4 regions of the Rhodococcus sp. K11/5 genome follow, and region 2 is predicted to be linked to each of the others. Evidence: predicted binding sites of a transcription regulator. Region 2 holds the regulator's gene; each other region holds the start of a gene.

Region 1 (7,451 bases), 1.2 Mb from region 2:
GCCGGTGGCGTCCTTCGGCGATTCGGCCCCGGTCGACGCCGAGCTCGAGACCATCGAACGAGTGACGGCGACGGGCGAACCCGAGGCGTTCGTCCACGAGGGACGCATGGTCCTGCCGCTGACGACGAGATCCACCGAGTCGATCGGCGCGCTGGTGGTCACCATCGACCCCCTGCACCAGCTCGACGACCAGTACCGGATGTTCCTCGAACTCGTCGCCGAACGAATCTCCCGAACCCTCACCGACGCCTATCTCTACGCCGAGGAACGTCATCGCGCCGCGGTGCTCGCCGAACTGGATACCGCGAAAACGCGGTTCATCGAGAACATCAGTCACGAGTTCCGCACTCCTCTGACGTTGCTCCTCGGACCGATCGACGACCTGCTCACCCATCATTCCTCGGATCTTCCTGCACGACAGACAGATTCGTTGGAGTCGGCGCGTCGGGCGGCGCTCCGCCTCCAGCGTCTGGTGGACACGCTCCTCGACGTCGCCCGCGGCGACAGCGACGGAATGGCGTTGCACCCCGAACCGACCGACATCTGCGCGCTCACCGCAGAGTGCGCCGAGATGTTCCGGGACGCAACGGATCGCGCACACCTGCAGCTCACCGTGGACTGCGAGGTGGTGACCGAGCGGTACATAGAGATGGATCGCGCCGCGTGGACTCACGTGGTGATGAATCTGCTCTCCAACGCGGTCAAGTTCACCACGGAGGGCACGGTGGCACTCACCCTCGCCGACGCGCCCGGCGGAATGACTCTGACGGTGTCGGACACCGGTCCCGGAATCGAGGTCGCCGATCGAGGACGGGTCTTCGAGCGATTCTACCGAGTTCCGGAGACCCCCGGCAGATCTCAGGAGGGCACGGGGATCGGACTGTCCCTGGTCGCCGACCTCGTCGAGGCCCTCGGTGGAACCATCTCGGTCGCGGACAACGATCCAGTGGGTACCCGGTTCGAGGTCACCGTCCCGGTCGTCTCCTCGACGCAGCCCTCCGGGACGGCCGTCCCCGAGGTCGCCGCGTCGCTGGCCGCTCCGTACCTGGGCGAAGCCGACACCTGGCGCCCGGTCTCGGAATACGCGTCCGAGCCCGGGTCCGATCAGCGTCAGGTTCTTCTGATCGAAGACAACGCCGACATGCGTGACTACGTCACCGGCCTGTTCGTCGAGCAGGGGTGGCACGTGGACGTCACCGGCACCGTCGACGACGCCTTGATCAGGGCCCGCACCCGCACGCCGGACATCATCGTCAGCGACATCATGCTGCCCGGTCGCAACGGCCTGTCGTTGGTCGAGGAAGCGCGGGGAGACTCCCGCCTCGTTCGAGTACCCATCGTGCTGCTCAGCGCCAGGGCGGGTTCGGAATCGGTGGTGCAGGGTCTGCGGATCGGTGCGGACGACTACGTCACCAAACCGTTCCATCCGGCGGAACTCGTTGCGCGCGTTCGGGTTCACCTCGAACTCGCCCGCCTGCGCGAGGATCTGCTGGTCGACGCCGAACGTGAATCGACGTCGCTGCGCACCGCCCTCGACAGCCGCGGGGTGTTGAGCCAGGCCGTCGGGCTGGTGATGGCCACGCAGGGAATCGATCCCGACGCGGCCTTCGCCTACATCGCGAAGAAGAGTCAGGATGCGAACGTCAAGGCACGGGTCGTCGCTGCGCAGCTCGTCGACGACTTCGTGAAGACCATCGCCACCGACGAATCATGACCGAGCGGAAACCGTCGGACATCGACATCGAGACCTGGGTGGAGCGGCAGATCCGGACGGCTCGCGACAACGGAGCCTTCGACGACCTTCCCGGCGCGGGCAAACCCATTCCCGCGTCGAGCACAGAGGAGATGGCATGGGTGCGAGCGTTCCTGAAGCGCGAGAACCTCTCCGGGGAAGCGCTGCTGCCGACGCCGTTGCAATTGCGCAAGGAGATCGAACGCTTACCTCGGACGGTCGCCTCGCTGCGGTCCGAGGACGCGGTTCGCGCGGTCGTCGCCGACCTGAACCGGCGCATCGTGGAGTGGCTACGCGCACCGACCGGTCCGCAGGTACCCGTGGGCCGGGTGGACGTCGACGACGTCGTCGAACAGTGGCGCAGCACCCGGCCGGCGCGGCCGACCGCGGCACCGGCGTCCGAACCCGAGGCAGCGCCGGTGCGGGGTCGTCGATGGTGGCGTCGCCGGTAGTCGTTCACGGCTGGCGGTTCACGGCTGGCGGTCGAACACTGCGGTGACTCGATGGGTGACGGGTTCGACGACGCGGGCGGCGATGGGCCCGATGATCGCCATGATCAAGACATAGGCCGTCGCCAGGGCGGCGATTTCGGCTTCCACCGCTCCGGACGCGACGGCCAGGCCCGCGATGACGATGGAGAATTCACCGCGAGCGATGAGCGCGGTTCCGGCCCGCATACGGCCGAGCCGACCCACCCCGATCTGTTTGGCCGCCCACGCTCCCGTGACGATCTTCGTCACCGTCGTGACCACGGCCAGCAGAATCGCCCACCCGATCACCGGCGGAATCGTCCGCGGATCGGTGTTGAGGCCGAAGACGACGAAGAACACCGCGGCGAACAGGTCTCGCAGCGGTTCGAGCACGCGGGTCGCGGCGTGGGCTGTCGTACCCGAGATCGCTATGCCCAGCAGGAACGCACCCACCGCGGCCGAGACCTGCATCGCCGCCGCCACTCCGGCCACCAGCAGGGCCGCGCCGAGGACGGTGAGGAGGACCGTTTCGCGGTCGCGGTGATCGACGAGCGCCGAGATCACCCAGCCGTAGCGCAGCGCGATCACCAGAACCACGGTCACCACGAGCAGCGAGATGCCGACGGCCTCGAGCCCGCCGACGAAGCTGACGCCGGCGAGCACGCCGGAGAGAATCGGCAGGTAGACAGCCATCATCAGGTCCTCGAACACCAGAATGGACGGCACCACCGGTGTCTCGCGGTTACCCAGACGGCCGAGATCACCGAGAACCTTCGCGACGATTCCCGACGACGAGATATAGGTGACACCGCCGAGGACGAGCGCGCCGACCGGTCCCCACCCCAGCATGAACGCGACGATCACGCCGGGCACCACGTTGAGAACGATGTCGACGAGTCCCGCGATCCACGAGCGTTTCAGCCCCGTCAGCAGTTCGTTCGCCGTGTATTCGAGTCCGAGCAGGAGCAGAAGAAGAACGACGCCGATCTCACTGGCCAGTTCGGTGAAACCGTCGATACCCTGCAGCTCGACGATCCCGCCGTTGCCGAAGAACAAGCCGGCGACGAGATAGAGCGGAATGGGGGGACATTCCGACGCGGGTGGCGAGCCTGGCGAGCAGTCCCAGTACGAAGAAGACCGCGCCGAGCTCGATCAACTCGATCGCGGTCTCGGTCACGAATCAGTGACCGAGCAACTTGGCGGCCGCATCCAGGCCCTCGGACGTTCCGACGACCACCAGCAGGTCTCCGCTGACCAATGTGAAAGTCGGACCCGGCGACGGCTGCACCTGCCCCGCCCGCATGACGGCCACGATGGACACCCCGGTCTTGGTGCGCATCTGAGTGTCGCCGAGCGAACGACCGTCGAACCGAGATCCGTCGTGGACGGGAAGTTGGCGGGTGCGGATGCCGGGAAGCTCTCGATGTTCCTCGCCCAGCTGCGCAACCAATTGCGGGGTTCCGAGCAGATTGCCCAGTGCGGCGGCTTCCTCGTTGTTCAGGGTGATCGACGCCTGAGTGGAGTCCGGATCGTCCTTCTTGGAGACGATGAGCTCGTTCGACCCGTCCTTGTGCGTGATCACCCCGATGCGGCGACCCGTGGAGAGCGCGAAGTCCTTGCGCACTCCGATGCCGGGAAGCAACGTGACGTCGACGTTCATGAGTGGAGTAGCGCCGATCATGCCGGTGGGTTCGGTGTCGGCAACTGTGCGGGGTCAGGGCCGATCGAGCCGGTTGTTGTTGTGGTCGAGCCCAACGCGCACCGCTTACGTTCGGAGTATTTAATCGAACACATGTTCGATATGTGGGTTACTCTGGACGTATGGACCGGGGGGTCCGCAGGATCAGGGGGTGAGCGACGCAGCCGAGGCTGCGGCGCCGGCCTCGTCGTGCCCGGACGGTTCAGCTGCCGGTGACGCGGGTGCTTCCGCTGATGCTGCCGGTTCTGGTGCTGGTGTTCCGTTGGTGTCGACGGCGATCTCCGATCCGGCGGCGGGTGCGGTGATCGCCGACCTCGAAGCGGCGGTGGCGGCGCTCGATTCGTGGTCGCTGCCCGCCGCGGACACCCGCGCGGTACTGGTACGGACGGAGACGGTGATCCGCACCCTGGTGGGGGCCTCGCACACCTGGTTGCACGAGGTCGTCGAACGCGGCGGGTTCGACGACGTCGTCGGGGCGTTGGGGTCCGGGGGTGCGCCGTCGGCGTTGGCGCATCTGCTGCGCGTCACTCCCCGGAGCGCCGCACTACGGTTGCACGTCGCGGCGGACCTCGCCTCCCGGACCACACTGACGGGGGATCCGGTGGACCCGCGGATGCCTCACGTCGCCGCCGCCTCCCGCGAGGGAGTGTTGGATCCGGGGCACGTGGCGGTGATCCGGACGTTCCATCGGGATCTGCCCGCTCGCACGGACCCGGGGCAGCGTGATCGGGCGGAGAAGCAGTTGGTGGACCTGGCCCGCTGGGTGCGCCCGGACGAGTTGACGGTGGCGGCGAAGCGGATCCTGGAGTTGCTCGACCCCGACGGCGCCGCCCCCGACGACCACGATGCCGCGCGGAAGCGGTTCATCCGGTTCGACCCGCAAGGGGTGGACGGGATGTCGACGGGCAACTTCTGCATCGATGCGCATCTGCGGGCGATGCTCGAGGTGGCGTTCGAGGCACTGTCCACTCCGGGGCGCTGCATGCCCGGCGAGGACGATGCCGGTACCGACGGGGTGAGGTTCCCGGCCGGCGCCGCCGAACCCCCGGCCCCGGACGCCGACGGCGCTGGTGTCGATGACGCTGGTGTCGATGACGCTGGTGTCGATATCGACGACGCTGGCGACTGCGCCGGAGCCGGTCACGATGGCACCGATCCCGCTGCGCCCGAACAGGATCAGGACCACACCGCCGACGACGGACCCGCGCGGTCGGGTCACGACGCCACCCTCGACCTCGACCTCGACCTGGACCTGGACCTGGACGTGGACGTGGACCCAGATATGCCCGAGGCCGTACCAGGGGAGAAGTCTGCCTCCGACCCTGCTGGGGTTGCTGCTGCTGCGGAGCGCGCCGGCCGGGATTTCCGCACCGGTGGGCAACGACGCCACGACGCCCTCAAACACCTCCTCGGACAAGTGCTGGCCTCCGGCACCCTCGGCACCCACCGGGGCTTTCCCACCACCGTCGTCGCCACCATCGGCATCGACGAACTCACCGCCGCCGCCGGACTCGCCCCCACCACCACCGGCACCACCCTGTCCCTCGGCGACCTCATCCGACTCGCGTCCGCCTCACACCCCTACCTCGCCGTGTTCGACGACGCCACCGGCCGCACCCTGCAACTACTGCGCAGCAAACGCTGCGCCAGCACCGATCAGCGTCTGGCCCTGTTCGCCCGCGAACGCGGCTGCACCTTCCCCGGCTGCACCCGACCCGCCATGAGAACCCAGGCCCACCACACCCACGAGTGGGCCGACGGCGGCTACACCGACATCGACACCCTCACCCTCGCCTGCCCGATGCACCACCGCCTCATCGGCACCGCCCCCAACCAGTGGGCCACCACCAGGGCACCCGCCGGGCACCGCTACGCCGGCCTGACCCTGTGGCACCCACCGGCCGTTCTCGACCCCGACCGGCGCGGGCGACCCAACCACTACTTCTTCCCCGAGAGATACCTCCTCGACGACGAACCATGATGCCGCGCACCGCAACACCCGAATCGGGGAAACTCGATCGGGTGCTGCATCGAGCTCGGTTACCGACGACCGCCCTGGTACCGACGACCGCCCTGGTACCGACGACCCGCAGGGATCTACTGCGCCGGATCGACCAGACCCATCTGCACGGCCTTGACCAAGCGACGGGGAACCTTGTGCGTCACGCCGGCGACGGTGACGGGCACCAGATCGGGCGGGACCGCTTTCCACTGCGAACGTCGACTGCGGGTGTTCGACCGGGACATCTTCCGCTTCGGAACAGCCATGACCTCAGCCCTTCTTCTCGCGTCGGCCGTACTTGCGCTCGAACTTCTCCACGCGCCCTTGGGTATCCATGACGCGGGCGGCGCCGGTCCAGAACGGATGGGACTCGTTGGTCACGTCGACCTTGACCAAGGGATAGGTCGATCCGTCCTCCCACTCGACGGTGCGATCGCTCGTGATCGTCGATCGCGTGAGGAACATCGAACCGGTACTCGAGTCCTGGAAGACCACCGGATGGTAGTCGGGGTGTACTCCGGGTTTCATTCTGCTGCCTTTCCTGTTGCGCGATCGGAATCGGTGAAAGTCGTTTCCTCGCAGGGTTCTTCGTGGTACTGCCCGAAGGGGTCGTCCCACGTGGACCACAACTCCGGAGCGCCCAGTTCGTCCTCCGTGAGCACCGCGTCGGACAGGACTCGGTGGATGTGTTCGGGGTCGGCGCGATGGGTGAGGATCACCAATGACGTCGCGCGGTCCCCGAAGTCCTCGTCCCACACGAGCGCGCCGAGAGCGCGCCGGGCCGTGGGTTCCTGCTCGTACTGCTCGGGTTCCATGGCGGCGAGCCACCGGCCGGCGCCCGCAACTCGCAGGCCACCACCCGCCGACTCGATCCACAGCACCTGGTCCGGCTGCGACGCCACCCACAGCCGTCCACGGGAGGCCACGACGCCGTCGAGCAGGACGTCGATCGCGTCGTGCAGCCGACCGGGATGGAACGGGCGCCGGTCGGCGAACTCGACGATGCGCACACCGCAATCCGACGTCAGTGGCGGCTGGCCCTCGAGAAGCGAACCGTGGACGTCCTCCTCGGCACCGCGACGGGCGACCGCGGGGACCCGGGCGAGCAGGTCGGTGCCACGCAGGCGCTCACCCGGTCGGGTCCACACGGTCGCCGCGGTCGGTGCGAGTCGGTCGAGAACGGCGCGTAATCGATGGGCCTCCCAGCCATCGGGTTCGGTGTCCCCCACGACCAACAGGTCGACGAAACGAGCGTTCCCCACGGTCACCTGCGCCACGGTGCGTTCGTCGGGAAGGTCGTCGCTGCCGAGAAGATCGTCCCCGGTCGCATCGTCGAGCCACGTGGCGCCGTCGACGCACCCGATGACGGCCTCGATACGGACGTCCAGCGATGCCGGTCCGTCGATGCGCCCCACCATTCCCGCGACCACGGTGTTCTCGATCGACCAGCAGACTCCTTCGACTTCGAGCGTCGAATCGAGCCGCACCACGATGCGATCGAGCGTCGAATCGGATGCCAGCGAGCGCAGGAGCGGCAGCAGATCGTCC
Region 2 (7,451 bases):
CCGCACCCCGTCCGGCTCGCCCGACCGAATCGACCGAGATCGCCGAGGCGGACCGCGAGGCCGAGACCGCGCGGTTCCGCGCCGCCGCCGCCGCGGTCGGTGCCCGTCTGCAGTCCCGTGCGGCCCTGGCCACCGGGTCTGCGTCCGAGGTGCTCGCCGCGAACGCCGCCATGGCCGAGGACCGCGGCTGGCTGTCCGCCGGCGGCAAGGCCATCGCCAAGGGCTCGGATGCGATCTCGGCCGCGGCTGCGGCCACCGACCAGTTCGTCGCCATGTTCGCCAAGCTCGGCGGTCGAATGGCCGAGCGCACCACCGATCTCCTCGACATCTGCGATCGCGTGATCGCCGAGCTGTCGGACCTGCCCGAGCCCGGTGTCCCCACGCCCACCGAGCCCTCGGTGCTCATCGCGGAAGACCTCGCGCCCGCCGACACCGCCGGTCTCGACGCGTCCCTGGTGCTGGGATTGGCCACCTCGCTCGGTGGGCCGACCAGCCACACCGCGATCATCGCGCGTCAGCTCGGCATCCCCTGCGTCGTGGCCGTCGCCGGTCTCGACGACGTCGCGTCGGGAACGCCCGTGTTGATCGACGGGATCTCCGGAGCCGTCGTCCCGAACCCGGATCCCGAGCGCGCTCGCGCATCCGTCGAGCAGTCCAAGAAGCACCTCGCCGAGGTCGCCGAATGGACCGGGCCCGGCCGTACCGCCGACGGTTTCCGTGTCGACATCCTCGCGAACGTGCAGGACGGTGCGGGAGCCCGCGCGGCACGCGGTTCCGCCGCCGACGGTGTGGGTCTGTTCCGCACCGAGCTCAGCTTTCTCGACCGCGACATCGAACCCACGGTGGACGAGCAGACCGAGATCTACGGCGAGGTGCTCACCGCGTTCGAGGGCAAGAAGGTCGTCGTCCGCACGCTGGACGCGGGATCGGACAAGCCGCTCCGGTTCGCCAATCACGCCGACGAGGCCAACCCGGCCCTGGGCGTGCGCGGCATCCGTATCGCGGAGGGCAATCGCGGCATCCTTCACCGTCAGCTCGACGCCGTCGCGGCCGCCGCGAAGAACACCGGTTCGGCGCCCTGGGTGATGGCGCCCATGATCGCCACCAGCGCCGAGGCGAAGGCGTTCGCCGACGACGTGCGCGAACGGGGACTGACTCCCGGAGTCATGATCGAGGTTCCGGCCGCGGCTCTGCTCGCCGACCGCATCCTCGACCACGTTGACTTCCTGTCCATCGGAACCAACGACCTCGCGCAGTACACGATGGCCGCGGACCGCATGTCCGCCGATCTCGCCGCCCTCACCGATCCCTGGCAGCCGGCGGTGCTGGCACTCGTCGCGCACACGGCGAACGCCGGTGCGGCCGTGGACAAGCCGGTCGGTGTGTGTGGTGAGGCCGCGGCCGATCCGCTGCTCGCCTGTGTGCTCGTCGGCTTCGGTGTGACGTCGCTGTCCGCCGCGTCCGCCGCGGTCGCCGGAGTCGGCGCGAAGCTGCAGACGGTCACCGTGGATCAGTGCCGCCACGCCGCAGACGCGGTGCTGCGGACCTCGTCTCCGGCCGAGGCGCGGGCCGCCGCCACCGCCGTTCTGGGGTGACCGAACGGGCGGCGGGCGTGATGCGCGTCGCCCGACCGACGCGAGCGGCAGCCGAGGCCGCGTCGTCGTGAGAACATCTCACCCGTGACTTCTCGATCTCGACCGTCGTTCCTGCCCCGGTGGACCGTGCACGGTGACGGCAAGACCGTCGGCGACGATGCCGTGGTCGCCCCGGACGAGAGGTTGTCGTGGCCCCGCACGGCCGGCATCGGCATGCAGCACGTGGTGGCCATGTTCGGCGCCACCCTCCTCGTTCCCACCATCACCGGTTTCCCGGTCACCACCACCCTGTTCTTCTCGGGTGTCGGGACCATCCTGTTCCTGCTCATCACGCGGGGACGGGTGCCGAGCTACCTGGGATCGTCGTTCGCGTTCATCGCGCCTCTCGCCGCGACCAGTGGGGACGGCCCCGCCGCTCAGCTCGGTGCCGTGTTGGTGGTGGGTGTCGCCCTCGCACTGGTGGGTGTGGTGGTCAAGCTGGCGGGTGCCGCGGCACTCGACGCGGTGATGCCGCCGTTGGTGACCGGCGCGATCGTGGCGCTCATCGGTCTCAATCTCGCGCCCACGGCGGTGGATTCGTACGAGATGCAGCCGCTCGTGGCGACGGTGACCTTGGTGGCGGTGCTCCTGGTGACCGTGGCCGGGCCCGGTCTGATCGGGCGGCTCGGCATCCTCTTCGGTCTGGTGATCGGGTGGGTCTTCGCGGCGATCATCGGCGAGGTCGACGCGGCGCGTGTCGACGCGCTCCGCGACGCTCCGTGGATCGGCATCCCGGAATTCACGGGCCCGACGTTCCAGTTGTCCGCCATCCTGGTGGCGCTCCCCGTCGTGGTGGTGCTGGTGGCGGAGAACGTCGGCCACGTGAAGGCCGTCGCGGCGATGACGGGTCGGTCGCTCGACGACGTCGCGGGCGATGCGCTGATCGCCGACGGTGTCGCGACCGCGTTGGCCGGCGCCGGCGGTGGGTCGGGAACCACCACCTATGCGGAGAACATCGGCGTGATGGCGGCGACGCGCGTCTACTCGACGGCGGCGTACTGGGTGGCCGCGGCCACGGCTCTGGTGCTGGCGTTCTCGCCCAAGTTCGGTGCGCTCATCTTCACGGTCCCCAGCGGGGTCATCGGGGGCGCGACCCTGGTGCTCTACGGGTTGATCGGACTGCTCGGCGTGCGGATCTGGCAGAACGCCGGCGTCGACTTCACCGACCCCGTGAATCTCATGGTCGCGGCGGCCGCGGTGGTGGCCGGCGTCGGCGATCTGACGTTGACCCTCGGATCGGTCGAGCTCGGCGGCATCGTGTGGGGATCCGTCGGCATCCTCCTGGTGTACCCCCTGCTGCGGTGGATGTCCGGATCACGCGGTCGCTCGCGGGAGGGCTCGGTGCAGAAGTCGGTGTGACCGACGACTGCGTCGAGGAATCTCCGTGCCCGTCACCCTCGTCTCGTCGCGCGCCGTCGTGGCGGAAACCGTCATCGATCGCAGCCGGTTCCTCGCGCGCCTCGTGCGCGTTCGCAGCGAATCGGAAGCGGCGACGGTGATCGCTGCGGTGAGAACCGAGTTCCCGGACGCCGGGCACCACTGCTGGGCGTTCGTCGTCGGCCCCGATTCCGAGAGTCGGCGGCAACGATCCTCCGACGACGGCGAGCCCGGCGGCACGGCGGGGATCCCGATGCTGGGTGTACTCGCCGGACACGATCTCGTCGACGTGGTCGCCGTGGTGAGCCGGTGGTTCGGCGGAGTGAAGTTGGGTGCGGGTGGGTTGGTGCGTGCCTACTCGGGAGCGGTGAGCGCGGCACTCGACCGTGCCGCGGTGGGGGAGTTGGTCCGCCGGGACGTCCTCGAGGTCGCACTGCCCCACGCCGACGCCGGACGCGTCGAGTCCCTGGTCCGCTCGGAGGGCTTCGTCGTCGACGATACGGCGTACGCGGAGGACGTTCGGTTCCGCCTCGTCGGTGACGAGGCTCGACTACGGGCGACGCTGGCCGCGGCGACCGGAGGGCGTGCGCGGGCGGACCTCGTCGGTCATCGCTGGGTTCTCGCGACACCAGCGTGACCCACCTGGTCACCTAATGCGCTCGCGCTGGTCATCGACGCTGATGGTGATGGGTCCTAGTCTCGAACGAGATACGCCGTACGCCCGATGAGGAGAGTCATGAAGCGCACGATTTTCGAGCCCGAGCACGATCTGTTCCGCAGCTCGTACAAGAAGTTCCTCGAGCAGCACGTCGCTCCGCACCACGCCCAGTGGGAAGAGCAGAACATCGTCGACCGCGGCGTGTGGATCGAAGCCGGCAAGCAGGGCTTCCTCGGTATGGCAGCTCCGGAGGAGTTCGGTGGCGGCGGAGTCGAGGATTTTCGGTACAACGCCATCGTGACCGAGGAGACCACCGCCGGTGGGTACAGCGGAATCGGCTTCACCTTGCACAACGATGTCACCGCCCCGTACTTCATCAACCTCACGAACGACGAGCAGAAGGGCCGCTGGCTTCCCGGTTTCTGCTCCGGCGAACTGATCTCGGCGATCGCCATGACCGAGCCCGGAACCGGTAGCGACCTGCAGGGCATCAAGACTCGTGCGGTCAAGGACGGCGACGACTGGGTCCTCAACGGCTCCAAGACGTTCATCACCAACGGCATCAACGCCGACCTGATCGTCGTCGTCGCGTGCACGGACCCGGACAAGGGTGCCCAGGGCTTCAGCCTGTTCGTCGTCGAGCGCGACATGCCCGGATTCGAGCGTGGGCGCAACCTCGACAAGATCGGCATGAAGGCCCAGGACACCGCGGAGCTCAGCTTCACCGATGTGCGGGTCCCCGCAGCCAACCTGCTCGGTGAAGAGGGCATGGGGTTCATCTACCTCATGCAGAACCTGCCGCAGGAGCGTCTGTCCATCGCCGTGGTCGCCGCGGCCGCGATGGAATCGGCGCTGAACATGACCATTCAGTACTGCAAGGATCGCAAGGCGTTCGGCAAGCCGATCGGCAAGTTCCAGAACACTCGTTTCGTGTTGGCCGAGCTGGCCACCGAGACCACTGCCGTGCGGATCATGGTGGACAAGTACATCGAGCAGCTCAACGCCGGCGACCTGAGTGTGCAGGAAGCCGCCATGGCCAAGTGGTGGACCACCGAGAACCAGGTCAAGCTCATCGACCGGTGCCTGCAGCTGCACGGTGGCTACGGCTACATGAAGGAGTACCCGATCGCCAAGGCGTACATGGACTCCCGCGTGCAGACCATCTACGGCGGCACGACCGAGATCATGAAGGAGATCATCGGTCGCGGTCTCGATCTGTAGGTCCGCACCCGAAACCACGAAACGCCGGCTCCCCGTTCGTGGGGAGCCGGCGTTTCGTCGTCGCAGAGAGTCTCAGAGCTTGCGCATGACCGTGACGACCTTGCCGAGGACCACGGCGTCGTTGCCGTCGATCGGTTCGAACAGCGGATTGTGGGGGAGCAGCCACACCTGACCGCCGGTCCGCTTGAACGTCTTGACCGTGGCCTCGCCGTCGATCATCGCGGCGACGATGTCGCCGTTGTCCGCCACGTTCTGTTGGCGAACGACCACCCAGTCACCGTCGCAGATCGCCGCGTCGATCATCGACTCGCCCACGACGCGGAGCAGGAACAGCGAACCCGAGCCGACGAGTTCACGCGGCAACGGGAAGACGTCCTCGACGGCCTGCTCGGCGAGGATGGGACCACCGGCGGCGATCCGGCCGAGGACCGGGACGAACGTGGGGGCGGGGAGCCGGTCGTCGGTCGACTCCTCCGGGGCATCGTCGACGACGGTGCCCGCAGCGGGCACGGGATCGCCGGTGGTGCTGGCGACCGTCTCGGCCGGACGCCCGTTCTCTCCCGGCATGCGCACATCGACGGCGCGGGGGCGGTTGGGATCCCGACGAAGAAAGCCCTTGCGTTCGAGCGTGCGCAACTGGTGAGCGACGGACGACGTGGAGTTCAGCCCCACCGCGTCACCGATCTCGCGGATGCTCGGCGGATATCCACGCTCGTCGACCGATGCGCGGATGACCTCCAGAACGCGACGCTGGCGTTCGGTGAGGGCACCGTCGATGTCGGTGACACCGTTCGCATCCGTCGGCTTGGTGGAACCGGGAGGCCGTCCGGCCTTGGCCCGTCCTCCCGACGAAGCGGGAGAGCTGTCGTCTTTCATCTGCGGCTACCTCCAAGGGTTCGAACGCTCTGCGGTGAAAACGCGGTGTGGGTGAAACGCGGGATGGTGAGTCGGGTGGTGTTGGTGCGACTGGTGTTGCACCCGTCTGCTCTGATGTCGAACCTAAACCGAAACGTGCTCGTGATCAAACACCTGTTCGATTCGTGTCGCGCGTTTCGTGGACCTTGTCGGACCCTCCTGGTATAAATCGAACATGCGTTCATTCGAACGCGTGAGCGAGGCGATGTTCGAACACCGACGGTGTTCGCCCAGCGTGCAGCTCACCGGCTTTCGAACAAGGAGTGGCTCGCGATGACTCGATCTGACCTGCTGACTGCCCGTACTGCCCGCACCGCAGGTGCCGAGACCGTCGCGGTGCGCCCTCTCACCTGGGCGAACGGGTCGAACATGCGAACGAGTTCCGGGCCGGCGTCGTCGGTTGCGGTACTCGATGCCCCGGCGCGGGAGTTGCGTCGTCGCAACGGTCGTCGCGAACCCGTGCGTCCCGACGCCGGTGCGGTCGAGTACGTGCGTCGCTCGCCGGGCGTGTCCCAGGCTCCGCACGAGGAGCGGGAAGGCTTCGGAATCGCCAAGGGCGTGGGTGTGGCGCTGATCACAGCAGTATCCGCGCTCGGCCTCGTCGGCCTCGCCAACGTCAGTGCCGGTGAGGTGCCCGCCCCGGCAGCGGTGTCGGTGCAGATGGACAACGTGCAGGCCGAGTACCCCGGTTTCGGCACCGGTCGCTGATCCCGCGGGAGGCGTCACCGGTACGGGCGTGCCCCACCGCGCGTGTCCCGGGTAGTGTTCTGCGCGAGCGGCAGTCCTCGACTGCCCCGCACGTCGCACTATCGAGGGGTGTCCCGATGCATTGCCCGTTCTGCCGACACCCGGATTCTCGCGTGGTCGATTCCCGCGAGGCCGACGAGGGTCAGGCGATTCGCCGTCGCCGATCGTGCCCCGAGTGCGGTCGACGGTTCACCACCGTGGAGACCGCGGTGCTCTCGGTGGTCAAGCGCAGCGGGGTCAGTGAGCCCTTCAGCCGCGAGAAGGTCATCCGCGGAGTTCGCCGCGCATGTCAGGGCCGTGACGTCGACAACGACGCCCTGGGTCTCCTCGCCCAGCAGGTCGAGGACACGGTGCGTGCGTCCGGTTCCGCCGAGATCCCCAGCAACGAGGTCGGCCTTGCCATCCTCGGGCCACTACGCGACCTCGACGAGGTCGCGTACCTCCGGTTCGCTTCCGTCTACCGCTCCTTCAGCAGTGCCGCCGACTTCGAGCGGGAGATCGACGACATGCGCGCACGGTCAGCGGGAAGTGCCGACGCGCCGTAGATCGTCGATAGCTTTGCGCACGCGCTTCTCCGAGATCGGATACGGCGTACCGAGAGCCTGAGCGAACAGATTGACGCGAAGTTCCTCGATCATCCAGGCGACGTCCCGCACTGCAGCCGTGTTCCGCTTCGGTTCGGGAATCGACGTCAACAGCCGTTGATAATCGTCGTACACCCGATCCAACACGTCCATGCCGGCCTGATCCCGGTTCGCACTCGACGGGAACGCCTCCAATCGGCGCGTCGCTGCCGTGAGGTACCGCGGCAGGTGGGGCAGTTGTGTCTCGCCCGTCTCGAACACGAACCCGGGGAACACGAGGTTGTCGAGTTGGTCCTGCACGTCGTCCGCCGCATC
Region 3 (7,451 bases), 910 kb from region 2:
CGCTGAGCGAGAACGTCGACGTTCTTCTCCGTGTACTCCTCGAGATCCAGGATCTCACCGGGGTACCAGTTGTTGACGGTCTCGTGGTCGTCCCACTGGACCATCTGCGCTACCGACGCGTTGAACCGTCGGTAGTTCTCGTCGGTGAGGTTGTAGGCGTACTGCCCGCGGTACTCGTCCAGGGTTTCGGCGACCTCGACCTTGGCGTCGGACAGGGTGTTTCGCCAGATCCGACCGTCGGGCAGGGTGACACTTTCCTCGAGCGGACCGTCCGCGTAGACCACGTCTCCACTGTGCAGGAACAGGTCCGGTTGCCGATCGGCCATCGCGGAGAAGATGGTCATACCGCCGATCTCGGGGTTGATGCCGTAGCCCTGCCCCGCGGTGTCCCCCGACCACAGGAGCCGGATGTCCGACGGCCGATCCGGGGCGGTGGAGAAGACTCCCGTGACCGGTTCCGACGTCGCCCCGTCCTCACCTTCCAGCGTCACCCGGTAGTGAATGCGCTCTCCCGCAGGCAGACCCGTGAGTCGCAGGACCCCGGTGCCGTCGGAACGCGGGGTGAGCAGCGGCCCGCGCCGGGTGACGACGTTGGTGAAGGAGTCGGTCGCGGAGGTGTCGACGACCATCGTGGCCGGGGTGTCCGACCGGGCCCAGATCAGTGCGCCGTCGGTCCGGACGTCGCCGCTCGCGATCCCGTGGGTGAGCGTCGGCCGCGATCTGACGAGACCGGGCCCGGATTGCCCGGAACTGCACGCCAGCAGGGGAACTCCCGCCGCGGCGCCGAGTGCGGTGTAGCGGAACAGCGATCGTCTCGACATCTGCATGGCGACACCGTGCCGCACGCGGATGAACGCGACGCGACGGTCAGGCGAACGCGTCGATGGTGAGCAATCCGTCCTGCAGCGCGCGAACCAGAAGGTCGGCCTTGGTGGGGGCGGGCCTCCCGACGGCCGCGTACTTCGCGCGAATGCGGGCGAGGTGAGTGTTCACCGTTCCGAGCGAGACGTACATCCCGGTGGCGAGCTGGCCCTTCGAGACGCCCTCGACCAGCCATCCTACGAGGATCTGCACCTCTCGCGGTGACAGGGTGGGCGCGGGCAGGGGCATGTCCGGCTCACCGGCCCTGGTGTCGATCCCTCTGTCGCGGCAGCGGCACATCGCGGTCGTCATGTCATCCCCCGTCATCCATGCCGTGTTCGCGGCTTTCACGAGGTCGAACGGTAAACAAGGTGGTGGTGTGTTCGGTAGACGCCGAACCGGGTGCCCCCGACCTCGGGGGGATCAGCCGGAGTGGGACGTCACCGGATGTCCGGCGGCGTCGAAGACCCGCCGGACCGTGCCGCGGGTACCGCTGACCAGGATCGACGCGGCGAAACCCCGATCCGGGGGCATCAAACGCACCGTGACTGCCGTCAGCGACGGGTCCTCCAGCGCCGCGATCACCGCGTCCAGAATGTGGCGATCGACGCGCTCGGCCGGGTCTTCACCTCGATCGTCGAGCAGGACCACCTCGACCCCGCGACTTCGCGCCGCACGGGCCGCGCTGTGGACGTCGACGTCGACGTCGTCGAGGCCGGCCGCGCGCAGGGTGTCCCGAAGGTGGTACTCGAGCAGCCGACAGCTGAGCTTCTCCTCGTCCGACAGCGGCTCACCCGACGCGATCAGGGTGAGGATGGGCCGGGCGAGCTCGTCCAAGCGAGTCAGTTGCGCATCGCGCTCGTCGAGCGCTGCGGCCGCCGCCGCTTCCTCCGCCGCTCGTCGCGTCGACTCCTCCCGGAGTCGGAAGATGTCTCGCACCGGACTCCGGATGGCGAACGCGAAGAACGTGCCCATGAGAAGGAGCGCGGCGCTCGGAAGGACGAGGCCGAGACCGACGCCGGGGTCCTGCCCCGTCGTCACGGCCCACCCGATACCGACCGCCAGGATGGCCGCGTACCCGGACCACGCCCACCCGGTGCGGCCTCGAACGCACAGGAACGTGTACAGACCGGCGCTGGTGCCGATAGGCCACGTCTGCAACGGATTCGCGATGGGCACCGACAACGCCGCCAACACGACAAGACATGCCACCGGTCCCGCCAGCGTCACCGCGCAGGTGGCAGCGAGTGGAAACGGGTCACCCGGCATCCGCATGAGAGCCACCGCCGAGCACGCGTGCATGACGACGGCGATCACGACGGCCGACGGAACGTTCACACCCCGAAGGGACGAGAACGCCGCGGAGCCGACGCCGGCGATGTTGATCCCGACGATCAGCCACGCCGTGCGCGTGTGCATTCCGAGGAGGGTGGTGATGTCCGCCTCACGCGGGTGGACCGCCGCCGTCGCGGTCATGCCGTCTCCGTCGACCAACGCAGCTCGACCCGCGTACCGCGGCCGACCGACGAGCGCAGCGACACCGAACCTCCGGCCAGACGCTCCATCCGATCGAGGATGCTCACGCGCACACCCAGTCGATGGGACGGGACGGCACGTGGATCGAAGCCCCGCCCGTCGTCTGCGACGACCACGGTCAGATCGGCCGCCGACAACCGGACGTCGACGGTGCGGGACGCGTCGTTCCCGCCGTGCCGGACGCTGTTGCGCAACGCTTCCGCCATCGCTGCACCCACGGTGCGGACGGTCTCGGCCGGAATCGACCGCGGCACCGCGTCGTCCACGACGGTGAACGTCACCTGTACCGAGTCGTCCACGGTCGCAGCCGCGTCGCGCAGGTGCGCCATCACCGCGGGTGGCCCGAACTCGACGGTGCCCGACGTCTCGTCCCGCAGTGAATCCAGCTCGGCCAGGGCTACTTTCGCCTGGGTGACCACACCGACGTCCACCGGGTCGCGCGAAGCCGCGAGAAGCGTGGACATCACGTTGTCGTGGATCAAACCGTCGAATCGCCGCCGCTCGACCGTTCGCGCCTGCACGGCAGCAGAACTCGCGGCCTGGGCGTACGTGCTGGACCGCGTGCGATCGAGCAGAAAGCCGGTCCTCGATGCGGTGATGGACGCGGCCACGAAGATGATGCTGAACCCGAAGGCGTAGACGATGTCGGCCAGGAGCGGGCTTCGTTCGTCCGGCATCCGAATGTACTGATTGACGATCTGGCAGACCGTGACGGTCAGCGCCAGGTGCAGGAACGCCCAGCGTGGGCGCAGGGACACCGCGGCGCCGAGACTCGCCAGAGCGGGGAAGAGGGTGAACCACGTCGGCAGCCCGCTGTCCACCATCGCGCCGGTCCACCCGAATGGCCAGGTGGCCAGTCCGACGAGATACAGAATCGCGCACGACGCCGCGATGGTGCGGAGATGCCGCCGACCACGAGAAGTGAACGATGCCGCGCAGAGTACGAAGCCGGGGCCGAAGAACAGCGCGAGCGCCACCGGGGTCCACCAGGGATGGGTCACCGTGGCGGCGTCTCGGATGAGTGGAACGGAGACGAGCAGATAGAAGATGTAACCGGCACCGATGAATCGGCCGAACATGGTCAGGATCTGATCCGCGGCGCTGCGCTGCTCGGTGGTGCGCTGCTCGGTGGTGCGCTGTCCGGCGGCACCGGACGACGTCGCTACTTCTTGCGACGACGAGGGAAGGGCAACCACCCGTCCTCCAGTGCGCGCTTGTAGAGGTCCGTCTTGGTGGGCGCCGGTCGACCGGCCTCCGCGTACTTGAGGCGAATGCGTCCCAGATAATCGTTCACCGTCTCGGGCGAGATACCCATGATCGACGCGACTCGGGTGGCTGTTTCACCGGTAGCGTAGAGGGACAACACTTTTCGGTGCTGGGGGCTCAGGTCCACCGTGGACAGATCAGGGTCACCGTCGATGGCCGCCGCCCAATCGATGGTGGGGACCAGTTCACCCTTGGCCGCGCTGCGAATCGCGTCGATGACGTGCCCCGCCGACTGCGACTTGCGCACCACCCCGAGCACCCCCGCGCGTGCGGCCGCCCGCACCAGGAACGGGTCCTCCCCTGACGTCAGCACCAGAGCGGCGAGCCCGTGCCGACGAATGGCCTCGACGTTCGCCGCCGGCGACGACCCGTCGCGCAGACGAAGATCGAGAACCACCAGATCGAGGCCGGGCGATTGCTCGAACAGCTCGGCCACCGTGGGCGCGCTGGCCACGAGGTTCAGATCGGGCTGATCCGCGAGCGCGCCCTCGAGCCCGCGCACGGTGAGATCATGATCGTCGACCATGCCGATGCGTGAGACCGTCGTTTCCGGTTCTCGTAGTTCCATCGACACCCCCCTTCTGCCCGACAGGGACCAGATCGTAACCCGCAGGCCCGACACCGTCGCGTCGAGAAGTCGCCGCTCACGGCGTCGGGCCAGGGGTTGGTGTGCCGGAAGGGCGCCCGCCGTCAGGGGATGATGCGCGCCTCGCGGTACCGGGCGACCTGCTCGGCGAAGCTCTCGGGCGTCGAGCGGAATCCGAGGAAACCGGCCTTACGGCTCTTGGTCATGTCCGTGAGGCACTCCATGTCGCGACCGAGGTCGCCGTCGGTGTGCCACCAGGACGCCAGCTTGGTCACGTCGGGCTCGGTGAGATCGTGCTGCGCGGCGATCTTCTTCCAGATCTCGGCAGCGTCGCCCATACGGCCGTCGAGCGGGCGTGGTTCGGTGTCGAAGCCGACCGGCTCGACGCCGAACATCTCGGCGATCTGCGGCCACAGCCAGCGCCAGCGGAAGACGTCACCGTTGGCGATGTTGAACGCCTCGTTGCGGGCGTTCTCGTCGGTGGCCGCCCAGATCATCTGCTCGGCGAGGAGTCCGGCGTCGGTGACGTCGGTGAGTCCGTCCCACTGGGTCTCGGAGCCGGGGAAGACGAAGGGAGCGCCCGTCTCCTTGCAGATGGTCGCGTAGACGGAGAGGGTCAGGGCCATGTTCATGGCGTTGCCGACGGCGTACCCGAATACCGTGTGCGCGCGATGCACGCTCCACGTGAAGCCGAGCTTCTCGGCGCCCGCGAACAGCTCGTCCTCCTGCGCGTAGTAGAAGTTCGGGGTGTCGAGCCGCTCCTCGGACTCGTGGAACGGCGTTTCGGCCGTGACGGATTCGCCGTAGGCGTCGAACGGGCCGAGGTAGTGCTTGAGGCCGGTCATCAGGGCGACGTGGCGGACGGACTTCTCGTCGGCCAGTGCGTCGAAGGTGTTGCGGAGCGTGGCCGTGTTGACCTCGATGTTCTTCGCTTCGCTGTCCTGCATCATCCAGGCGGTGAAGAAGACGACGTCCGGAGCGGTTCCACGCAGGGCGTTCTTCATGCCGTCGGCGTCGAGGAGGTCGGCCGTCACGACGTCGACGCCATCGACCGGGAGCTCGGTCTGCCGAGACAGTCCATACGTCTTCCATCCCGCGTCCACCAGCTGCCGACAGATCGTCTGTCCCGAGATTCCCGTCGCTCCGACGACGAGCGCCGTACCGGGTTGTGGTGATGTCATGGAATGCGCCTCCAGTAGATCTCCGGCTCGCCTCGAGCCGGTTCGAGCCCCCTGCCCGTGAGGGCTACCCGCTGCTGAGATCCGCAATCGTGCACGCAAGTAAGCAATGGGAACACCTGTTCGATTTGTGTCGGTGGGGTCGGTTACCTTCTGATCATGCTTTCGGGGGACGGCACGGGGGACGGGGTCGGCGACATCGCCGGCGCCGTGATCACCGATGCCTCCGTCGAGAAGCTGATCGCGTCGCTGGAGAAGGGGATGGCGGACCTCGCATCGGTCGATGCGTCACGGTTGTCGAATCGGGATCGGTTGGCGTTGATTGCCCGCACCGAAACCGTCCGCCGCTCGCTGTTGGGGTCCTCGTACACGTGGCTCAACGACACCGTCCATCAGGGCGGATTCGACGGTCTCGGCGGCTCCGCCCCCTTCTCGCTGGGGATGTTGTTGCGGATCACCGCCCGCGCCGCCGGGGACCGGTTGCGCACCGCCGCGGACGTCGGGAAGCGGTGGGCGTTCACGGGTAAGCCGATGCCGCCGGTGTACCCGCACACCGGCACCGCCGCCGTGCAGGGGGTGTTGGATCCGGCGCACGTGGCGGTGATCCGGAACATCGTCTCCCGCATTCCCGACGAGGTCGGGCCGGAGGTGGCCGAGGAGGCGGAGAAGCAGTTGGTGGCGCTGTGCGGTGAGCACGCTGCGGATGCGGTGCGCGCGGCCGGGGAGCGGATCCTGGCGCACCTCGACGAGGACGGGAACCCACCCTCGGACGAGGAAGTGGCGGCGTCGTGTTTCATCCACTTCGACAAGCAGGACTCCCACGGGCTCAGTCGGGGGAAGTTCCGGGTCGATGCGGAGTTCCGGGCGTTGCTCGAAGCGGTCACCGAGGCGATGGGCAAACCCGGAGCCAAGAAAGGACCGAAGAGGGATGGCTCCGGCGGTGACGCGGGCGGCGGTGACGCGGCCGACGACGGTGCGTCCGACGGCTCAGACGACGGCGGAGCGGAAGGGAACGACTCCCCCACCGCCGATCCCGACGCCGACGCCGGTGCGGGTGCCGATCCCGAGCTCGACCTCGGCCTCCCCACCCCCGACGCACAACCGGATGCGGAGCCGGAGCGGGATCTGCGTAGCCGCGGCCAACGCATCCACGACGACCTCAAAGACGCCATCCGCCTGCTGCTGAGCTCGAACCTGCTCGGACACCACCGCGGCGTCGCCACCAAAGCCATCGTCACCATGACCCTGCACGACCTCGAAAACGCCACCGGCCTCGCCCTCACCGGCACCGGAACCCACATCCCGATAAGGCAGGCCATACAGATGGCCGCCGCCGCACACCCCTACCTGCTGCTCTTCGACGGCCACGGCCGACCCCTGCACTTCGAACGCGGCCGCCGCCTCGCCACCGAAGACCAACGCCTCGTCCTGACCGCCTGGCACCGCGGCTGCACCTTCCCCGGCTGCACCCGACCCGCCACCCGATGCCAAACCCACCACGTCACCGACTGGGCCAAATGCGGGCGCACGAACATCGACTGCCTCGCCCTGGCCTGCGACCGACATCACCACCTCATCGGCGACGACCCGAACCTCCGCTGGTCCACCACCACCGCCGCAGACGATCACCCCTACCCGGGGCGCACCCTCTGGCACCCACCGACCTGGCTCGACGCGAGGCGCACCGGGCGCATCAACCACTACCACCACCCCGACGAATACCTCTACGAACCCGACCCACCCGACCCCGAACCACCGGAAAGCGCTCCATCACAGCCAGATTGATCCGAATACTGGCTTCGAGCTCACCGCGTTCGATGCTCCAGCCTCACTCGTCCTGACGGGTGGGGCCGGAGGTCGTTGCACGATCTCGCGATCATCGAGGAATCGAGCGGAACCCGCAGGCTTCCTGCTGCGTCGAAAGGCGTGTGGCTTCCTCCATTGTCCGTCGTACCGGTTTGTGCGTTGCACTTCTGCTGCTCGTCGCGGGGTGCGGATCACAAGTCGCGGGCGCCCCAGTTGCC
Region 4 (7,451 bases), 720 kb from region 2:
GTCGCGGCCGGCCGCAGCGGTGCCGACCACGACGTCGTAGCCCGCCCCCGATCGCGCGAGCGCGACGGCCACTGCGGTGTGCACCGCCATGAACTCCGTCGCCGAGTGACGAGTGCAGAACTCGGACAGAGCCGCTCGGTCGGTGGGGGACAGCACGAGATCCAGCGACTCGGCTCTTCCCGTGGGGACCGGCGGCCTCGGTCGATCCGCCGGAAGCGGCATCGCGTCGGGAAGGTCGCGGAGAATCTCCCGCCAGGTCTGCACCGACGACGAGAGGCGGGACTGCGGATCGGTCTCCGAACCGAGGGCCCGCTGTTGCCACAGCGTGACGTCGGCGTACTGCACCGGCATGGCCGGGAGCGTGGGTGTTGAGCCCTCGACCCGACCTCGATAGAACTCCGCGAGATCACGGGCCAGTGGGCGCAGTGACGATCCGTCCACGCAGATGTGGTGCAGAACGAGGGCGAGTACGTGATCGTCACCCCGGTCGCCCACGGTGAACACGGCGGCACGGACGGGCACTTCGGTGTCGAGTTCGAAAGGTGTGGAGGCGAAGTCGACGACGGCGGACGCGACGGTATCGACATCGACGCGCCGTTCCGTCACGGACATCACCACCTCCGACAGCACGTGCTGGCGAGGAACTCCGTCGACGGCCGGGTACACGGTCCGAAGCGACTCGTGCCGCGCCACCAGGTCGTCGATGGCCGCCGCCGCCGCGCCGACGTGCAGTTCGCCGGAGACCCTCAGCACCAACGGTACGTGGTACGCGGGTGAGTCGTCGTAGCGGGCGAGGAGCCACATGCTTCGCTGCGCGGGCGAGAGCGGCACCACGTCGGGTCGCGGCGAGACCACGAGGTCGTCCCACGAGCGGTTGTCGGTGACGGGCGCGGCGTCGATGCGCGCGGCCAGTCCGGCCACCGTCGGCGATTCGAAGACATCGCGCACGCCGATACGCCGCCCGGTCGCGGCGGTGGCGCGCATGGCCACTCGCGTTGCGGTGAGGGAGTTTCCGCCCACGGCGAAGAAGTCGTCGTCCGTACCCAGCGGAGAGATGCCGACCTCCTCCTGCATGATCTCCGCGACGAGGATTTCGGTCTTCGTGGTCGGAACGCCGCCGAGTCGGGTGCCGTGATCCGCGGGTGGAGGCGGCAGAGCGCGGCGATCGATCTTTCCGTTGACGGTCAGGGGAAACGACTCCACGGTGAGAACGGTCCGAGGCACCATGAACTGCGGTAGCAGGCGGGACACGTGCTCGATCACCGAGCGCTCGTCGCACACACCGCCGTCCGTCCGTAGATACGCCACCAGGCGACGGCGGTCGGCGTCGCCGTGCACGGTGACGACGGCGTCGACGACCGACGCGTGCGAGCGCAGGGCCTGCTCGATCTCGCCGAGCTCGATGCGGAAGCCGCGAATCTTGACCTGGTCGTCTCGGCGCCCGACGTAGGTCAGGCGTCCGTCCGACGTCGGCATCACCAGGTCGCCGGTGCGATAGAGCCGAGAGCCCCCGCCCGGAGCGCCCCACGGATCGGCGACGAAACGCGTTGCGGTACGGGCACTGTCGCCGAGGTAGCCGCGAGCGAGACCGGGCCCGCCGACGTAGAGCTCGCCGATGCACCCCGGCGGCACGATGGACAGGGATCGGTCCAGGACGTACGTGAACACGCCCGGAATGGGCCGTCCCAGGGTCACCGGTTCGCCGGCTCGGAGGAGTTCCAGGGTGACCGCGATGGTGGTCTCCGTCGGTCCGTAGACGTTGACCACGCGACGGTCGTGCTGCCATTCGTCGACCAGCGACGCCGGTACGGCCTCCCCACCGATACCGATGGAGGACAGCGAGCGTCCGAACCGGGGTGCGATGGTGCTCAACGCGCCGGGAGTGATGAACCCGGAATCGATGCACTGCGATTCGATGATCGTCCCCAGCTCGTCACCACCGACCACGTCGGGCGGAACGACGACCAGGGTGCCCGCCGCACCGAACGCGAGGATGGTCTCGAGGACGGAAGCGTCGAAACTCGGGGACACGAAGTGCATCACGCGTGAACCCCGGCCGACGTCGTGGACCTCGACGGCCGCGGAGGTGATCGCGGCGATGCCGCTGTGGGTCACCGCGACGCCCTTGGGTGTTCCGGTGCTGCCCGAGGTGTAGACGATGTAGGCCAGGTGGTCGGGGAGCAGGTCGGTGCTGCGGTCGCGCTGTTCGATGGGATCCGACGGGTAGGTGCTCCAGTGGACGTCGAGGTCGTCCGGGTCGTCGATGGCGATCCACCGAACGTCGCTCGACAGCGTCTCGATTCGGTCCGAGGTCGCGATGCCCACCGATGCTCCGCTGTCGGCGACGATGGCCGCTGTACGTTCGGCCGGGTACCGGGGATCGACCGGCACGTACGCCCCGCCGGCGCGGGCGATCGCCCACATTGCGGTGACCGAGAGGTGGGACCGCGGAAGAACCATGGCCACCAACGTGTCCGGTCCCACGCCGAGGTCGATCAGATACCTCCCCAACGCGTTGCTGCGCCGATCGAGCTCGCGGTAGTCGATGACCGTGTCGCCGTCCACCACGGCAGGTCGGTCCGCGGACAGACGGGTGGCACGATCGAAGATCTCCGGCAGCACGGTCGGGTCGGGACCGCGGCCACCGTCGCACGCGGCCGCGAGAATGCGTCGGTCCGCAGCGGTGAGGATGGCCAGATCGGCCAGCCGGGTCCGGGGTTCGGCCTGTGCGAACGCGACCAGGAAGCCGACGAAACGCTCGTTGTGACGGTGGATCTCGTCCGCGGAATACAGCGCCGGGTTGCCCTCGAGATCGACTCGGATTCCCCCGTCGACCTCGGTCGCGGACGGACGGGAGTCGTTGTCGCCGTAGGCGTCGTACACCGTGAGGGCCATGTCGTCGGCGGGGCCGGACGTCAGCAGTTCGAGGTGCGCGGTGACATCGCCGAACTCGATGTTCGTGCTGAACAGCATGAGGTTCACCGTGGGCCCGAACGAGGTGTTCCCGACGCGATTCTCCCCGGCGATCTCCGAGGCCGGAAGCAGTTGGTGACGCAACGATGTGGGGATGCGGCCGCCGACCTCGGTCACCATGTCTCGCACCGTCGACGTCGGTGCGGTGGACAGGGGAAGAGGCACCGCGTTGGCGGTCATCCCTGCGCTGGTGCGCATCCACGCGGACACCCTGGCCGCCAGCGGAAGGGTCAGGACGACGTCGTCTCGGTCGGTGCATCGGCCGAGATAGGCGGCGAAAGCGGCGATCACCAGTCCGGACACGGTGGTCCCCGCTCGGGTGGCGCCGTCCCGCACCGCGCGGTCCTCGGACGTGTCCAATCTGCGATCGGCGCGATGGTTGTGCGCGGAGGGGGCGGAGGTGCGTCCGCTCAGCGACACGGGGTCCGGCAGTCCTCGTACGACCTCGCTCCAGTACGCCCGGTCCTTCGCGATTCGTGGTGAGGCGCGGTACCGACGATCCGCTTCCAGGAATTCACGAGGGTGGCGGGAGCGGGCGGGCGGTGGGGTTCGACCGCGCTGCACGGCGGTGTAGATCTCGCCGGCGCGACGGGCCATGACGGCCGCCCCGTATCCGTCGATCAGGGTGTGGTGCGCGCGGGCGTACCAGTAGAGGTGGTCGGGGCCGATGGTGATGAAAGCGGTGGTGCACCCGCGGGTCGACATGAGGTCGGCCGGGCGCGTGTAGTCGGCGTGCATCCACTCCCTGGCCGCGGCCGTCGGATCCGGTCGATCGCTGACGTCGACCCACGTCGCTTCCGGGATGTGTACCGAGTCGACGATCTGGACGGGGAGCGCGGCGTCGCCCGGCGACGGCACGAAGCGCGTCAGCAACGAACCCGTTTCGATGGTCGCGGTCCGAGCGCAGTGTTGCAGCAGCTCGAAGTCGATCGGTCCGCGAATTTCGAGGTAGTGGGCCACGGACGCCGATACGTGGGGGTGCAACTGCTGGGCGAACCACATGTCGCGCTGAACCGAGGTGAGCTCGAACGTCTCGTCGTGCTCGGTGTCGATGTGCGCCGTGTGCTCGTCGACGCGGTCCGTGGGGGCGCTCGTCCCGGTCACATGTTCCATCTACGGTTCCGTCCCTACAGCGAAGTGTTCGAAGGCCGCGAACCGATATTCGGTCTCCCGCTACTTCCCGACGTCCGCACAGTACGTGCACTCGAGCGCGTTTCGAGGGCTCCATCGGAGGTCTTGTCACGGTCGACCGGCACCCGTGACGAAGTTTGGTCAGGTTCCAGCAATTCGCTTGTTCGACGAACGTATGTTCGAATAAGTAGGGCTCGGGAACGAGCCTCGAACGACGGCGAAAGGGGTGGGGTCGGTGTCGTGGAACGACGGTCCTCCCACGTGGTCCGAGATGGAACGGGTGCTGTCCGGACGGCCCCGGGTCGTGGACCCGCTGGTCGGTGACGGAGGAGACAGCCCGGCCTGGTCGCGCAAGCGCGAAGCGTACGTCGGGGCGATCGAGCGCCCGCCGAGCGCGGTTCCGTATGCGGAACTGCACGCCCATTCGGCGTTCAGTTTCCTCGATGGGGCGTCGCAGCCCGAGGAGATGGTGGAGGAGGCGGCGCGTCTGGGACTGGACGCGATCGCTCTTACCGATCACGACGGAATGTACGGGGTCGTCCGTTTCGCCGAGGCGGCGCGCGAACTGGGTATGAAGACGGTGTTCGGAGCCGAGCTGTCCCTGGGGCCCGGCGACGGGACCGTGGCGGGCCCCCGCACAGGTGCTCCCGACCCGGCCGGCACCCATCTGCTGGTGATCGCGCGCGGTCAGGAGGGGTATCGGCGCCTGTCCCGTCGGATCGCGGCGGCACATCTCGCCGGAGAGGAGAAGGGCAAGCCGATCTACGATTACGACGAGTTGACCGCTGCCGCCGAGGGGCACTGGCAGATTCTCACCGGATGCCGCAAAGGCAGTGTGCGACAGGCGTTGACGCAGGGTGGTGTCGCGGCCGCCGAGAACGCGCTCGGTGATCTGGTCGAGCGCTTCGGTGCGCGGCGGGTCTCGGTGGAACTCACCGACCACTGCACGGCGGAGGACGACGAGCGCAACGATGCGTTGTTCGAGATCGCCACTCGTGTCGGCGTGCAGGTGATCGCCACCACCGCAGCACATTTCGCGAGACCGGAGCGTCGGCGGTTGGCGATGGCGATGGCCGCGGTCCGGGCCCGACGCAGCCTCGACGACGCGTCGGGATGGCTTCCGCCGCTGGGTGGCACCCATCTGCGCTCGGGGGCGGAGATGGCTCGGATGTTCGAGCGCTATCCGGGTGCCGTTGCCGGTGCGGCCGCGCTGGGAGCGGACTGCGCGTTCGATCTCCAGCTCATCGCGCCCCAGTTGCCCCCGTTCGACGTTCCCTCCGGCCATACCGAGATCACCTGGCTGCGTGAGTTGACGATGGTGGGGGCCGCTCGCCGGTACGGTCGCCGTGAGGACGAGCCGGCGGCCTACGCTCAGATCGAGCACGAGTTGGCGACCATCACCGAGCTCGATTTTCCCGGCTACTTCCTGGTGGTCCACGACATCGTCGATTTCTGCAAGAGCCGTCGAATCCTCTGTCAGGGTCGAGGATCCGCGGCCAACTCCGCGGTGTGCTACGCCATCGGGATCACCAACGTCGATCCGGTACGCAACGGGCTGCTGTTCGAACGATTTCTGTCCGTGGAGCGGGACGGGCCGCCGGACATCGACGTCGACATCGAGTCGGATCGCCGCGAAGAGGCCATCCAACACGTCTACGCGAAGTACGGGCGGGATTACGCGGCGCAGGTCGCGAACGTGATCACCTATCGGGGCAAGTCGTCGGTTCGCGACATGGCGCGCGCACTCGGAGCCTCGCAGGGTCAACAGGATGCGTGGAGCAAGCAGATCACTCGGTGGTCGGGAATCGATCGGAACACCGACGAGGTGACCGGGATTCCGGAGCCTGTCCTGGATCTCGCGGCGCAGATCGAGAACTTTCCGCGTCATCTCGGAATTCACTCCGGGGGCATGGTGATCTGCGACCGGCCCATTGCCGACGTGTGCCCGGTGGAATGGGCCCGCATGGAGGGGCGAACTGTCCTGCAATGGGACAAGGACGATTGTGCCGCAGTGGGACTGGTCAAATTCGACATGCTCGGACTCGGCATGTTGTCGGCGCTGCGCTACATGATCGACCTCGTCGACGAGCACAAGGGGCTCACCGTCGATCTCGCCGAACTCGATCTCGGCGAGCCCGCCGTGTACGAGATGCTCCAGCGCGCCGATTCCGTCGGTGTCTTCCAGGTCGAGTCGCGGGCCCAGATGGCCACACTGCCACGGCTCAAACCGCGAGAGTTCTACGACCTGGTGGTGGAGGTCGCACTCATCAGACCCGGTCCCATTCAGGGTAATTCGGTGCACCCCTACGTCCGTCGACGCAACGGTCTGGAGCCGGTGACCTTCGACCACCCCTCGTTGGAGCGAGCGCTCGAGCGCACCCTCGGGGTGCCGCTCTTCCAGGAGCAGCTGATGCAGATGGCCGTGGACGTGGCCGGCTTCTCGGCGACCGAGGCCGACCAGTTGCGACGGGCCATGGGTTCGAAACGAAGCCCGGAGAAGATGAACCAGCTTCGTCAGCGGTTCTACGACGGGATGAAGAAGCTGCACGGTATCGAGGGGACGAAGGCGGACCGCATCTTCGACAAGCTGTATGCCTTCGCGAATTTCGGTTTTCCCGAGAGTCATTCGCAGAGTTTCGCGTCCCTGGTGTTCTATTCGTCGTGGTTCAAACTCCACCATCCGGCGGTGTTCTGCGCCGGTCTGCTCCGTGCTCAACCCATGGGCTTCTATTCGCCGCAGTCCCTCGTGGCCGATGCCCGACGGCACGGGGTGACCGTGCACGGTCCGGACGTGTCGCGAAGCCTCGCCCACGCGACCGTCGAAGCGGGCGGTATGGATGTGCGGCTGGGATTGGCCGAGGTGCGGGGCATCGGGACGGATCTGGCGGAGCAGATCGTGCGCGTTCGAGACGAGGGTGGCCCGTTCACATCGTTGCTCGATCTTACCGGGCGGGTGGAGCTTTCGGTACCGAGGGCGGAGTCCTTGGCGACGGCCGGTGCCCTGACCTGCTTCGGAGTGACGCGTCGGGAGGCCCTCTGGGCTGCCGGTGCCGCGGCGGGGGAGCGGCCCGACCGACTGCCGGGGCTGGGCGCGTCCGTACGAGCGCCGTCGCTGCCCGGCATGAGTTCGTGGGAATTGGCGGCGGCCGACATCTGGGCAACCGGAGTGTCGGCCGACAGCTATCCCACGCAGTTCCTGCGGAAGCAGTTGGACGAGATGGGCGTGGTTCCTGCCGACGGGCTGCTGGCGGTGGCGAACGGGGATCGAGTGTTGGTGGCAGGAGCCGTGACCCATCGTCAGCGTCCCGCGACTGCCGCCGGGGTCACGTTCATCAACCTCGAGGACG

What was found. Region 2 encodes LexA, which represses DNA repair genes until DNA is damaged. Its sites were predicted from a motif close to CGAACANNTGTTCG; they were not measured.
Region 1: ACY466_RS06735 (HNH endonuclease signature motif containing protein) is a predicted target of LexA. The motif match lies at 3,988-4,001, and genes of this name have one in related genera.
Region 3: ACY466_RS16425 (HNH endonuclease signature motif containing protein) is a predicted target of LexA. The motif match lies at 5,540-5,553, and genes of this name have one in related genera.
Region 4: ACY466_RS08985 (error-prone DNA polymerase) is a predicted target of LexA. The motif match lies at 4,273-4,286, and genes of this name have one in related genera.

The regions. Positions count from the first base shown of each region.
Region 1 is NZ_CM143721.1:1,385,071-1,392,521, reverse strand. Features, by position in the region: gene ACY466_RS06755 (ATP-binding protein) at 1-1,714, shown strand, start outside; gene ACY466_RS06750 (DnaJ family domain-containing protein) at 1,711-2,184, shown strand; partial or broken gene ACY466_RS06745 (cation:proton antiporter) at 2,203-3,379, opposite strand; gene ACY466_RS06740 (cation:proton antiporter regulatory subunit) at 3,383-3,862, opposite strand; gene ACY466_RS06735 (HNH endonuclease signature motif containing protein) at 4,053-5,882, shown strand; gene rpmF (50S ribosomal protein L32) at 5,999-6,169, opposite strand; gene ACY466_RS06725 (type B 50S ribosomal protein L31) at 6,174-6,431, opposite strand; gene mrf (ribosome hibernation factor-recruiting GTPase MRF) at 6,428-7,451, opposite strand, start outside.
Region 2 is NZ_CM143721.1:2,576,382-2,583,832, reverse strand. Features, by position in the region: gene ACY466_RS12190 (phosphoenolpyruvate--protein phosphotransferase) at 1-1,595, shown strand, start outside; gene ACY466_RS12185 (uracil-xanthine permease family protein) at 1,680-2,993, shown strand; gene ACY466_RS12180 (IMPACT family protein) at 3,019-3,648, shown strand; gene ACY466_RS12175 (acyl-CoA dehydrogenase family protein) at 3,748-4,890, shown strand; gene lexA (transcriptional repressor LexA) at 4,963-5,766, opposite strand; gene ACY466_RS12165 (hypothetical protein) at 6,079-6,513, shown strand; gene nrdR (transcriptional regulator NrdR) at 6,630-7,097, shown strand; gene hrpA (ATP-dependent RNA helicase HrpA) at 7,071-7,451, opposite strand, start outside.
Region 3 is NZ_CM143721.1:3,482,551-3,490,001, forward strand. Features, by position in the region: partial or broken gene ACY466_RS16395 (alkaline phosphatase D family protein) at 1-827, opposite strand, end outside; gene ACY466_RS16400 (response regulator transcription factor) at 868-1,212, opposite strand; gene ACY466_RS16405 (hypothetical protein) at 1,285-2,337, opposite strand; gene ACY466_RS16410 (sensor histidine kinase) at 2,334-3,593, opposite strand; gene ACY466_RS16415 (LuxR C-terminal-related transcriptional regulator) at 3,560-4,231, opposite strand; gene ACY466_RS16420 (SDR family oxidoreductase) at 4,354-5,430, opposite strand; gene ACY466_RS16425 (HNH endonuclease signature motif containing protein) at 5,587-7,212, shown strand; gene ACY466_RS16430 (DUF3558 domain-containing protein) at 7,356-7,451, shown strand, end outside.
Region 4 is NZ_CM143721.1:1,857,213-1,864,663, forward strand. Features, by position in the region: gene ACY466_RS08980 (amino acid adenylation domain-containing protein) at 1-4,086, opposite strand, end outside; gene ACY466_RS08985 (error-prone DNA polymerase) at 4,340-7,451, shown strand, end outside.